Regions from separate parts of the Ureibacillus sp. 179-F W5.1 NHS genome, predicted to be linked through region 3. Evidence: riboswitches for the same ligand, from Rfam matches in the RefSeq annotation. Region 3 holds a riboswitch; each other region holds the start of a gene.

Region 1 (3,270 bases), on a different contig from region 3:
TGACTATATTCCACAACAGCCTCAAGTTTACGTAATGCTTTTCCAGATAAAATGCTATCCCGTGCAAGTTCGACCCCATCTTTTACCGAGTCAACGGTACCGTGGGCAAACAAACCGAGGGCTGAATTAAAAACGACTACATCAAAATAAACACTTTGTTTCCCTTGCAATAACTCTGTTAAAATAACGGCATTTTCTTCTGGTGTACCACCGCGTAATGCCGTGATGGAAACGGGGGTTAAGCCAAGGGATTGTATGTCGATTGAAAATGGTTTAATTTCTCCCTTTTCTAATAAGGCGAACGTATTATTGGAATCTAACGATGCTTCATCCATCCCTTGTGAACCAGAAACGACAATTGCCCGTTGACGACCTAAAATACGAAGGGCTTCTGCATACTGGCTAACAAATTCAGGACGGTTAATGCCGACGAGCTGCGTTGTTAAATTTGCGGGATTTGTTAAAGGGCCCACCATATTAAAAATCGTTGGTTTTCCAATAGTTCGTCGAATCTCACCTATTCGTTTTAGTTTTGGATGAACGTTTGGCGCATGGAGAAAAGTAATTCCTTCTCGTTGTAATAAATCAATGGAATCTTCTATAGAAAACTCTGTATGAATTCCTAAAGCTTGTAGTACATCAGAACTTCCAGATGCACTAGATATTTTACGATTACCATGTTTCACGACAGATACACCATTTGCGGCTAATACGAAGGCAGACGTAGTACTAATATTGAAGCTTTTTAAACCATCCCCACCTGTACCACAGTTATCAAGATAGTTTCCTTCAGGCAATGGTAAAGGAAGGGCATTCGATTTCATAACAGTCGCAAGGGCTGCTACTTCCTCCGTTGTTTCACCTTTGTTACTTAATGCGATTAAAAGATCTGCAATATCCTCTTTTGGAGTTTCTTCATTAAATATGCATTCAGCAGCTTGAAGCATTTCTTCAAAGGATAAATTGTTCATTTCCTTGACTTGGTTTGTAAATGATTGAATCCCCATTATTTTTCATCCTCCTAAAAATTAAAATTAGCAGGTTAGAGAAATAAAAAAGTCCTCTACAAAAGGAATTCCTTTTGTAGAGGACGATATATACCGCGTTGCCACCTCTGTTGAAGCATAAAAATACTTCCACCTTGGCGTGTTAAGAAGTAAAAAAGCACTTCCAACACTTCCTTGTAACGTAGGAAAGACGTCAACTAACTAACGCTAGTTGCTCTCATAAGGCCCATTCACGAAATGTACGCACTAGTTCACACCAACCACTAGCTCTCTAAAGCGCCTGAAATCGCTACTATTCTTATTCATCAATTTTTTCTCAGCTATTCTCATCTAAACTCTGCTTTGCTCAAACGGTGGTCACGCTCCCGCGACCTACTACCGTATCCGAACAATTAATTAAGTAGAATTGTAGACTTAAATTTAATCCTTGTCAATATTTTCAGAAAAATCGAAGAGGAAAATTGTATGAAAAAAACCGAGAAAGATAATTCTCGGTTTAGACGTTATATTAAATCTTTGAAATTTAATCGTTTATTTAATAGGTACATAATAGGGGCACCTACAGCAAGTACAACGAATTCACCAACGGCACATGTAAACCAAGTCCATAAAAATGGAAGTTTAAGGGCGATGTTTAATTCAAAGGCAATGATGAACATTGTACAAGTAAATAAAAATGTATTAATCATTAAACGTAGCCAAATGTTTTTTACGAACTTACAAATGAAAATAAAAATGGCTAGTGTAATAACCGATTGACCGACGCCAAAAATTAAATCGTAAATGCCGAGGGGGGAAAATAAATTGGCAATAAATACACCAATAATAATCCCAAGCATATAACGAGGGTTAAAGGCAACTAGGTGATTAAACATCTCTGAAACTCTAAATTGGATTTCTGTAAATCCAAAGGGTGCAACTAAAAGGGTAACAGCCATATAAAGAGCCGCAATAATCCCAGTTGTGGCAATAAATTTAACTTTCATATTCATTCTCCTTAGTTTTTTTTCGTGGGAGTTTTCGAACCACGGTGAAAATATCACAAGAAAATATACTATTATATTTTGTTCCATATGTCAAATGAACTATAAAATTTGGAGGACAAGTAGATTAGTTGTCCACAAAATAGGAAAATGTCGAAAACTAGTCACATTTTTTATATTTTTTTAAAATAATGAATTCTTCATAAAAACTATGTACTTTAACGGTTTAAAGCGACAAATTATTTTTCTTGTAGTAGTAATTATGAAAATTGTAAGTAAGAGGCTATTTAATGCTGTTGACTCCCATAGGTTAGCAATGTAATATAATCGTTAAACTTAAAATTTTTAGAATAATTAAATATATTAGAAAATTCATATGTTGAGTGGAATTTGAAAGGGAAGTAGGGGGAGAAAGAATGAAAAAGGGTCCAAAAAAGCGCTCATTGTTATCGTTAGGATTAGTAATACTATTGGCCGCTTGTGGCGGAGGGGAAACAACTACTGATACAAAAGATGGTACAAATGCTGGAACATCAGAAGGGGAGAAAACTTTCAAAGTAGGGATTACGCAAATCGTAGAGCATCCTTCATTAGATGAGGCAACAGAAGGGTTTAAAGCAGCTTTAAAAGAGGCGGGATTAGAAGTCGAATTTGTCGAAGAAAACGCCCAAAACGATCCGAGTATGAATACAACGATTGCGCAAAATTTAGTGAATGACGGTGTTGATTTGATTTTTGCTAACTCTACCCCATCAGCTCAAGCTGTAAAAGGAGCAACATCTGATATCCCGATTATATTTACCTCTGTTACAGATGCAGTAGGTGCAGAATTAATTGACTCAATGGAAAGTCCAGGTGGTAATGTGACGGGTACAGTTGACTTACATCCAGATACGATTGCGAATACAGTAGCTTTCCTTAAGGCTGAACTAGGTGCTAAAAAAGTAGGTACCGTCTATAACACTGGTGAACAAAATTCCGTTGCCCAAGTTGAACAAATGAAAACGTTACTAGAAGAAGCTGGTCTTGAGTTGGTCGAAGCAGCAGTTTCCACTTCAGCAGAAGTAAAACAAGCAACGGAATCATTAGTAGGGAAAGTAGATTCTCTATATATCATTACGGATAATACCGTTGTCTCTGCTTTGGAGTCAGTTATTGACGTAGCGAATTCGAATCAACTTCCAGCTATGGTAGGAGAATTAGATTCGGTTGCCCGTGGTGGTTTAGGTGCTTACGGTTTTGAATATTATGATATCGGCTATGAAGCTGGTGAAATGGCA
Region 2 (3,270 bases), on a different contig from region 3:
TGGTGAAGTAAAACGTCCTACAATGGGTATTGGTTTATTAGATTTAACAGATGTACCAGCATTCTATCAACAACAAACATTAAAATTACCTGCTGAAGTAACAACAGGAGTCGTTGTTTCAGAAGTAGTGCAAGGTTCAGCTGCAGATAATGCAGGCATCGAACAGTATGATGTTATCGTTGAAATGGACGGTCAAAAAATTGAAAACTCCATCGATCTTCGTCAACACTTATACAATGAAACGGACATTGGAGATACATTATTATTAAAAGTATATCGTCAAGGAAAATTAGTGGATTTAAAATTAAAGTTAACTGAAGGAACAAGTGTATAATATTGAATCGTTTATAACAAAACTTGTGGATAACTAAATAATACAAACAAAAGTTTTACACAACGAGTAGTGGAAGAAAAGCCTTTTCTTTCCTACTCGTTTTTTGTTTGATACAATGGTTTGTGGATAACATAGAACAAATTGTGAATAAGTTTGTGGAAATTTCAGAAATTAAGGAGGCATGAAATAATGAAAACATATAGCTGTGAAACCCATATAAATCACGCTTTAGATATGCTTGTAGCAGAGACAAAAGAGTTTCCGATTATGGAGCAACTTTCAGAAGATGAAAAGTTATCCACAAAGTGTTCTTACTGTGAAGAGCAAGCAACATATGTTGTATCAAGTAAATAACTTTACACAATATGTAGAATGAGCTTGTGGATATGTGCATAACTTTTGTGGATAAGTTGTTTGTAAATGAAATATTAACGTGGATAAATTGTTTATATTTAAATTTTCTAATAATAGCTTAAGCGAAAATGCTCTTATTTTCTGGTCTAATGCTAATAAAGGGAACTGGGTTACTAAAAAGCTCATTGTTGGGAAATAAGATTATGAATGTTTTGTAAAGGTGGATAAGCTGTGAATATCACGATCATTTCGGTCGGAAAGTTAAAAGAAAAGTATTTGAAGATGGGTATTGAAGAATATGTGAAACGATTAGGTGCTTACGCCAAAGTGGAACTAGTTGAAGTGGCAGACGAGAAGGCCCCAGAACAATTAAGCGACGCCGAAATGGAAATCGTGAAACGAAAAGAAGGCGAGCGTATTTTGGCCAAAATCAATGACGGTATGCATGTCATTGCCTTAGCGATTAACGGGAAAATGAAATCTTCAGAAGAAATGGCAAAGGATTTAGAAGCTCTCATGACATACGGAACAAGTAAGGTCGCCTTCGTAATCGGTGGTTCCCTAGGTTTACATGAAGATGTGTTACAACGCGCGGATGAAAAATTAAGCTTTGGAAAAATGACCCTTCCCCATCAACTAATGAAACTAGTATTAGTTGAACAAATTTATCGTAGCTTTAGAATAATTAAAGGGGAACCGTATCACAAGTAAGTTCGGGTTCTATTGCTAAATAAATTTAAAAGTCCTGTTCAAAAAATATATGGGATTTTTATTTGAAAATTACTGTCAATTTTATATACTATATTCATAAAAGAATGCCCGGATTTGAACGGGAGAGGTTCATAGCTTATACCCTCTATAAAAAACTATGGAAACATGACAATTCGCCATGTCCATAAAGGACGTGGCTTTTTTTGTTGAATGCATACGTTTTAATAGAAAGATTGTTAGCGCCTCTCTTGAAAAATTTCGGGAATATTTTCAGGGAGGGAATTTTGAAAACATGCCTAATTTTAGAATTGTTGATAAGCTACAAAAAATGGATGAAGATATTCAAAGAAGTCAATTAAAATACCATTCGAAACGTGTGCTTGTATGCAAAGAGTTTACTTTCGATGCTGCACATCACTTACATGATTATGAGGGAAAGTGTAAAAATTTACATGGCCATACGTATCGTGCTGTTTTAGGATTAAGTGGGTTTACTGACGAACGTGGTCTCATGATTGATTTTGGGGATATTAAGGACATTTGGAAACAAAAAATTGAAATTTATTTAGATCATCACTATTTAAACGAGACATTGCCACCGATGAATACGACTGCAGAGAATATCGTCGTTTGGATCTACGAAAAGTTGAAGGAAGCCTTGCTCGATGAACAACGATATCATGGTGCACGTGTGGAATTTATCAGGCTGTATGAAACTCCTACAAGCTATGCTGAGGCAAGAAGGGAGTGGATGGAGTTTGAGTAAATTACCTATTATAGAGATTTTTGGTCCCACGATTCAAGGTGAAGGGATGGTAGTTGGCCAGAAGACGATGTTTGTACGCACTGCTGGCTGTGATTATTCTTGTTCTTGGTGCGATTCAGCATTTACATGGGATGGCACTGGCAAGCATCTTATCGTTCAAATGACAGCGCAAGAAGTTTGGGCTGAGTTGAAACGCCTTGGAGGAAATGGGTTTTCATTCGTCACCATTTCAGGAGGAAATCCTGCGCTTCTTCGTAATTTGGATGCACTTATTGCCCTTTTAAAAGAGAATAATATAAAGATTGGCGTGGAGACACAGGGAAGTAAATGGCAAGATTGGTTGTATGATATCGATGAACTAACCATTTCACCAAAGCCTCCTAGTTCTAAAATGATGACAGATTTCTCTATGCTCTCTACTATTTTAGAGAGACTAAGAGGTAGAAATAGCAATCAACATATATCACTTAAAGTCGTTATATTTAACCAAGAGGATTATGATTATGCTAAAGAAGTTCATCGCCGATATCCGACCATTCCTTTTTATCTTCAGGTTGGAAATGATGACATCACCTCGATAGACAATACGCGATTAGTTAGCCATTTATTAGAGAAATATCAAATGCTAATTAATCAAGTAATGATGGATGAAGAATTAAAGAACGTAAAAGTACTACCGCAGCTACATACACTCATCTGGGGAAATAAAAGAGGTGTGTAGCGCTCTTCTTTAAAACCAAATGTAATGGAAATATAACAGCACTCTTTAATGATGAAGAGGTGCTGTTTTTTTGAATTTATAAATGGAACTTTAATTATATGGATGGTTGTTAATATTCATGTAACCAATTAGTAGTCTATTTTTATCGCTATTTTCTACTAGATAGAAACACTCCAAAAGTTACTATGAAATAATATACAGAATTGTTAAACTATTAATAACATCATGAATTGGCTTCAATTTAATCCTATAGGGAGGGAGAAAAATGGAGCGTAAAATGAATTTGATTCCATATCAAGTAGTAGAACAGTTTAACGAAAACGAATTGACGCAGGATTCGAAAATTAGCAACAAAGAAATGTTGGCACAAGAACTGGACATAGC
Region 3 (3,270 bases):
AAACATTAATGTTTCAGAAATAGACAAGGCATCACCGCCTCTCTGTAAAGGAGTTCCGCCAATCGTCCTTTTAAATTTTTTAGCTATTACACCTACATTATAGCACATATGTTCGTATTTTAAAGGGTATAAGGTTGTATTTTATAGAATATGGAAAGATATCCAACGAAGGAAAGGATATGAATGTACTCTATTTTTAATGCTAGCAAGCCCTTTTAACTTCTATTTGTAAATAATTTCAACGCATACTTTGCTCCATATTGAAAATAATAAGCGGAAAATGAATGAAAAGAAGGTAGAACGATGCGAAAACGTCTCCACATTCTAATTATAATGTGTATACTTCCTTTTGTTGTAGCTTGTACGGATAACGGTGATGATACCCCAGTAGAAGCAAAGGAGAATGACGGTAAATTCAATAACTCGTCTAGTAGCAAAATCGATTCATTACTTAAGGAAGTTTAACAACTTTTCCCTTTTTTACTCGAAGGCTTCCTTTTATTCCCTTTTCAAGTATACTTAATAGTAAGAGAATATTATTATGAAGTAATGAAAAGGGGATTCTTCATGTCTAAAATACCTATAATCATTGACACAGATCCGGGAATAGATGATGCAATGATGTTAACATACGTCTATGGAAATGATGATGCTTTAGATATTCGTTTAGTTACAACAAGCTCAGGGAATATCTCCCAAGGAAAATCCAATCATAATGCACGGGTCTTTTTAAGTTACATTGGGGCTAATGTAGAAGTTGCCCGTGGATTAGAAAGTCCTTTCCTTCGTAGATTGGAAATAGCAGAAGATATCCATGGAGAAAGTGGTTTTGGAAACGTCCAGTTTTTAACGCCTCCACTTCCAGTGAGCCATCGTCCGGCGGTGACTGCAATGGTGGAGACGATTTTAAGTAGCGATGAAAAAATAACGATTGTCGCAACTGGTCCTTTGACGAATATCGCGGCATTACTTGTTGCCCATCCTGAAGTAAAAACGAAAATTGAAAGGATTTTATGGATGGGGGGAGCAGCTGTAGGGGGCAATGTTACACCAACGGCAGAATTCAATGCATACGTTGACCCGCATGCTGTCCAAATTGTGTTTAATTCAGGGATTCAAGTTGTAATGAGTGGTTTAGATGTAACTCATAAAGCCTTTATTACAGTGGATGAAATCAAGCGATTAGAAGATATGGGGACGGAATTTACACAAAAGCTCCATGAAATGGTGACATTTTATCTTGATCAAATTGAAAAGACACCTTTTCATGAAGAAAATTATGATCAAGTAGTTCATTTTCATGATGTAGTGCCAGTGATGTATTTATTGCAACCTCACTTGTTTGAAGGAACCGACCACTTTGTGGAGGTGGAGTTAGAAGGTAAAGCAGCGGGTGCTACTATCGTAGATTATTTGAATCGTACAAACAATAAACCAAATGTTCATGTTCTACATAACGTTGAACGGGAGAAGTTTGTTGAAGAATTTATGAAGGCTGTGGAAAATATTTCGGAACGCCTCACAAAATTTTAATTGACCAATGCCCCTTCATCCTTTATTCTATTCAATGAATAGAATGCCCGGCGAACGGGAGAGGTTCATAGCTGATACCCTCTATAAAAAACTATGGAAACATGACGAATGATGCCATGTCCATAACTGGACATGGCTTTTATGTTTTTATAAGAGTTTTATAGAATATGAACTTCTCCTTGTTAATTGTTGGGAAACATTTGCAAGGAGGATTTTTTATGTCTGGCCGTAACCATGAAGAAGGTTTAAAAGATTTAACATTATTAGGAAACCAAAATACACAATATTCATTTGATTATGCACCGGAAGTATTAGAAGCGGTAGATAATCTTCATTCCAATCGGGATTATTTCGTGAAATTTAATTGTCCGGAGTTTACGAGTTTATGCCCATTAACGCATCAACCAGACTTTGCGACGATGTATATTTCTTACATTCCAGATAAAAAGATTGTAGAAAGTAAATCGTTAAAATTGTACTTATTTAGTTTTAGAAACCATGGTGATTTCCATGAAGACTGTGTCAATATTATCATGAACGATTTAATCAAATTACTAGACCCTCGTTACATTGAAGTTTGGGGTAAATTTACGCCACGCGGAGGAATTTCGATTGACCCTTGGTGTAACTACGGGAAACCGGGAACGAAATATGAAGAGATGGCTCATCATCGTTTAATGAACCATGATTTAAATCCTGAAAAAATTGATAATCGTTAAGAATGAAATTAAATAAAGAGGTTATTAGCGACCCTCTATAAAAAACTAAGGAAAAACAGCATTTTTCTTAGAATGCTGTTTTTTCATTAATAAAGGAGATTTTTTCACATGAAGCAGGGAAAAGCCGTTGTTGTATTTAGTGGAGGACAAGATAGTACAACTTGTTTGTTTTGGGCAAAAGAACGCTATGAAGAAGTGGTAGCTGTAACCTTTGATTACGGTCAAAGGCATCGGCTTGAAATTGACTGCGCAAAGGAAATAACGAAAGAATTAGGGATTGCTCATCACATGTTAGATATGTCGCTATTGAATCAGTTAGCACCGAACGCTTTAACAAGGGGAACTATTCCAGTGGAAGATGGGGAAGGTGGCGAATTACCATCAACCTTTGTGCCTGGGCGTAATTTGTTGTTTCTATCCTTTGCTGGGGTGTTGGCAAAACAAATAGGGGCGAAACATATTGTTACAGGCGTTTGTGAAACAGATTTTAGCGGCTATCCCGATTGCCGGGATATTTTTATTAAGTCGCTAAACGTTACGTTAAATTTATCAATGGATGATACTTTCGTCATTGAAACACCGTTAATGTGGCTTAATAAAGCGCAAACGTGGGAATTGGCAGATCAGCTCGGTGCCCTTGAATTTGTCCGCGAAAAAACACTCACTTGTTATAACGGAATAAAGGCGGACGGTTGTGGGGAATGTCCAGCTTGTAAGTTGCGTAAAAGAGGTTTAGATGAGTACTTAAACTCGAAGGTAGAGTCTTAAAAGACCAAGTTTTTAATTGAAATTTAAGGAGTAGTAAAATGAGAATCATATTTTATTTATTATCAATTGTCGTTGCCAATGTGGTGACGGCTGCCTTTGCACCATTGCAATTTGGAATGTTTATCGTTCCGATGGGGACGTTGTTTGTTGGAGCGACGTTCATTTTCCGGGATTTAGTACAAAATAAATACGGACGGAAAAAAACGTATTTATTTATTTTTACAGCATTAGTTTTGTCGGCAATCGTCTC

Evidence for each region. Region 3 has a riboswitch for preQ1 ahead of queF (preQ(1) synthase). Riboswitches for the same ligand answer to the same signal wherever they lie in the genome.
Region 1: linked by a shared signal. The riboswitch ahead of ACH0B5_RS13435 (QueT transporter family protein) and the one ahead of queF (preQ(1) synthase) in region 3 are both predicted to bind preQ1.
Region 2: linked by a shared signal. The riboswitch ahead of queD (6-carboxytetrahydropterin synthase QueD) and the one ahead of queF (preQ(1) synthase) in region 3 are both predicted to bind preQ1.

The regions. Positions count from the first base shown of each region.
Region 1 is NZ_JBIQFG010000033.1:10,430-13,699, forward strand. It holds gene trpD (anthranilate phosphoribosyltransferase) at 1-1,007, opposite strand, end outside; T-box leader at 1,084-1,322, opposite strand; gene ACH0B5_RS13435 (QueT transporter family protein) at 1,511-1,993, opposite strand; PreQ1 riboswitch class I at 1,999-2,042, opposite strand; gene ACH0B5_RS13440 (ABC transporter substrate-binding protein) at 2,407-3,270, shown strand, end outside.
Region 2 is NZ_JBIQFG010000015.1:16,026-19,295, reverse strand. It holds gene ACH0B5_RS08950 (S1C family serine protease) at 1-334, shown strand, start outside; gene ACH0B5_RS08945 (CxxH/CxxC protein) at 524-688, shown strand; gene rlmH (23S rRNA (pseudouridine(1915)-N(3))-methyltransferase RlmH) at 920-1,399, shown strand; PreQ1 riboswitch class I at 1,518-1,564, shown strand; gene queD (6-carboxytetrahydropterin synthase QueD) at 1,692-2,165, shown strand; gene queE (7-carboxy-7-deazaguanine synthase QueE) at 2,158-2,886, shown strand; gene ACH0B5_RS08925 (endonuclease I family protein) at 3,245-3,270, shown strand, end outside.
Region 3 is NZ_JBIQFG010000019.1:37,085-40,354, reverse strand. It holds gene ACH0B5_RS10210 (hypothetical protein) at 304-465, shown strand; gene ACH0B5_RS10205 (nucleoside hydrolase) at 568-1,533, shown strand; PreQ1 riboswitch class I at 1,588-1,634, shown strand; gene queF (preQ(1) synthase) at 1,752-2,252, shown strand; PreQ1 riboswitch class I at 2,264-2,307, shown strand; gene queC (7-cyano-7-deazaguanine synthase QueC) at 2,361-3,020, shown strand; gene ACH0B5_RS10190 (VUT family protein) at 3,059-3,270, shown strand, end outside.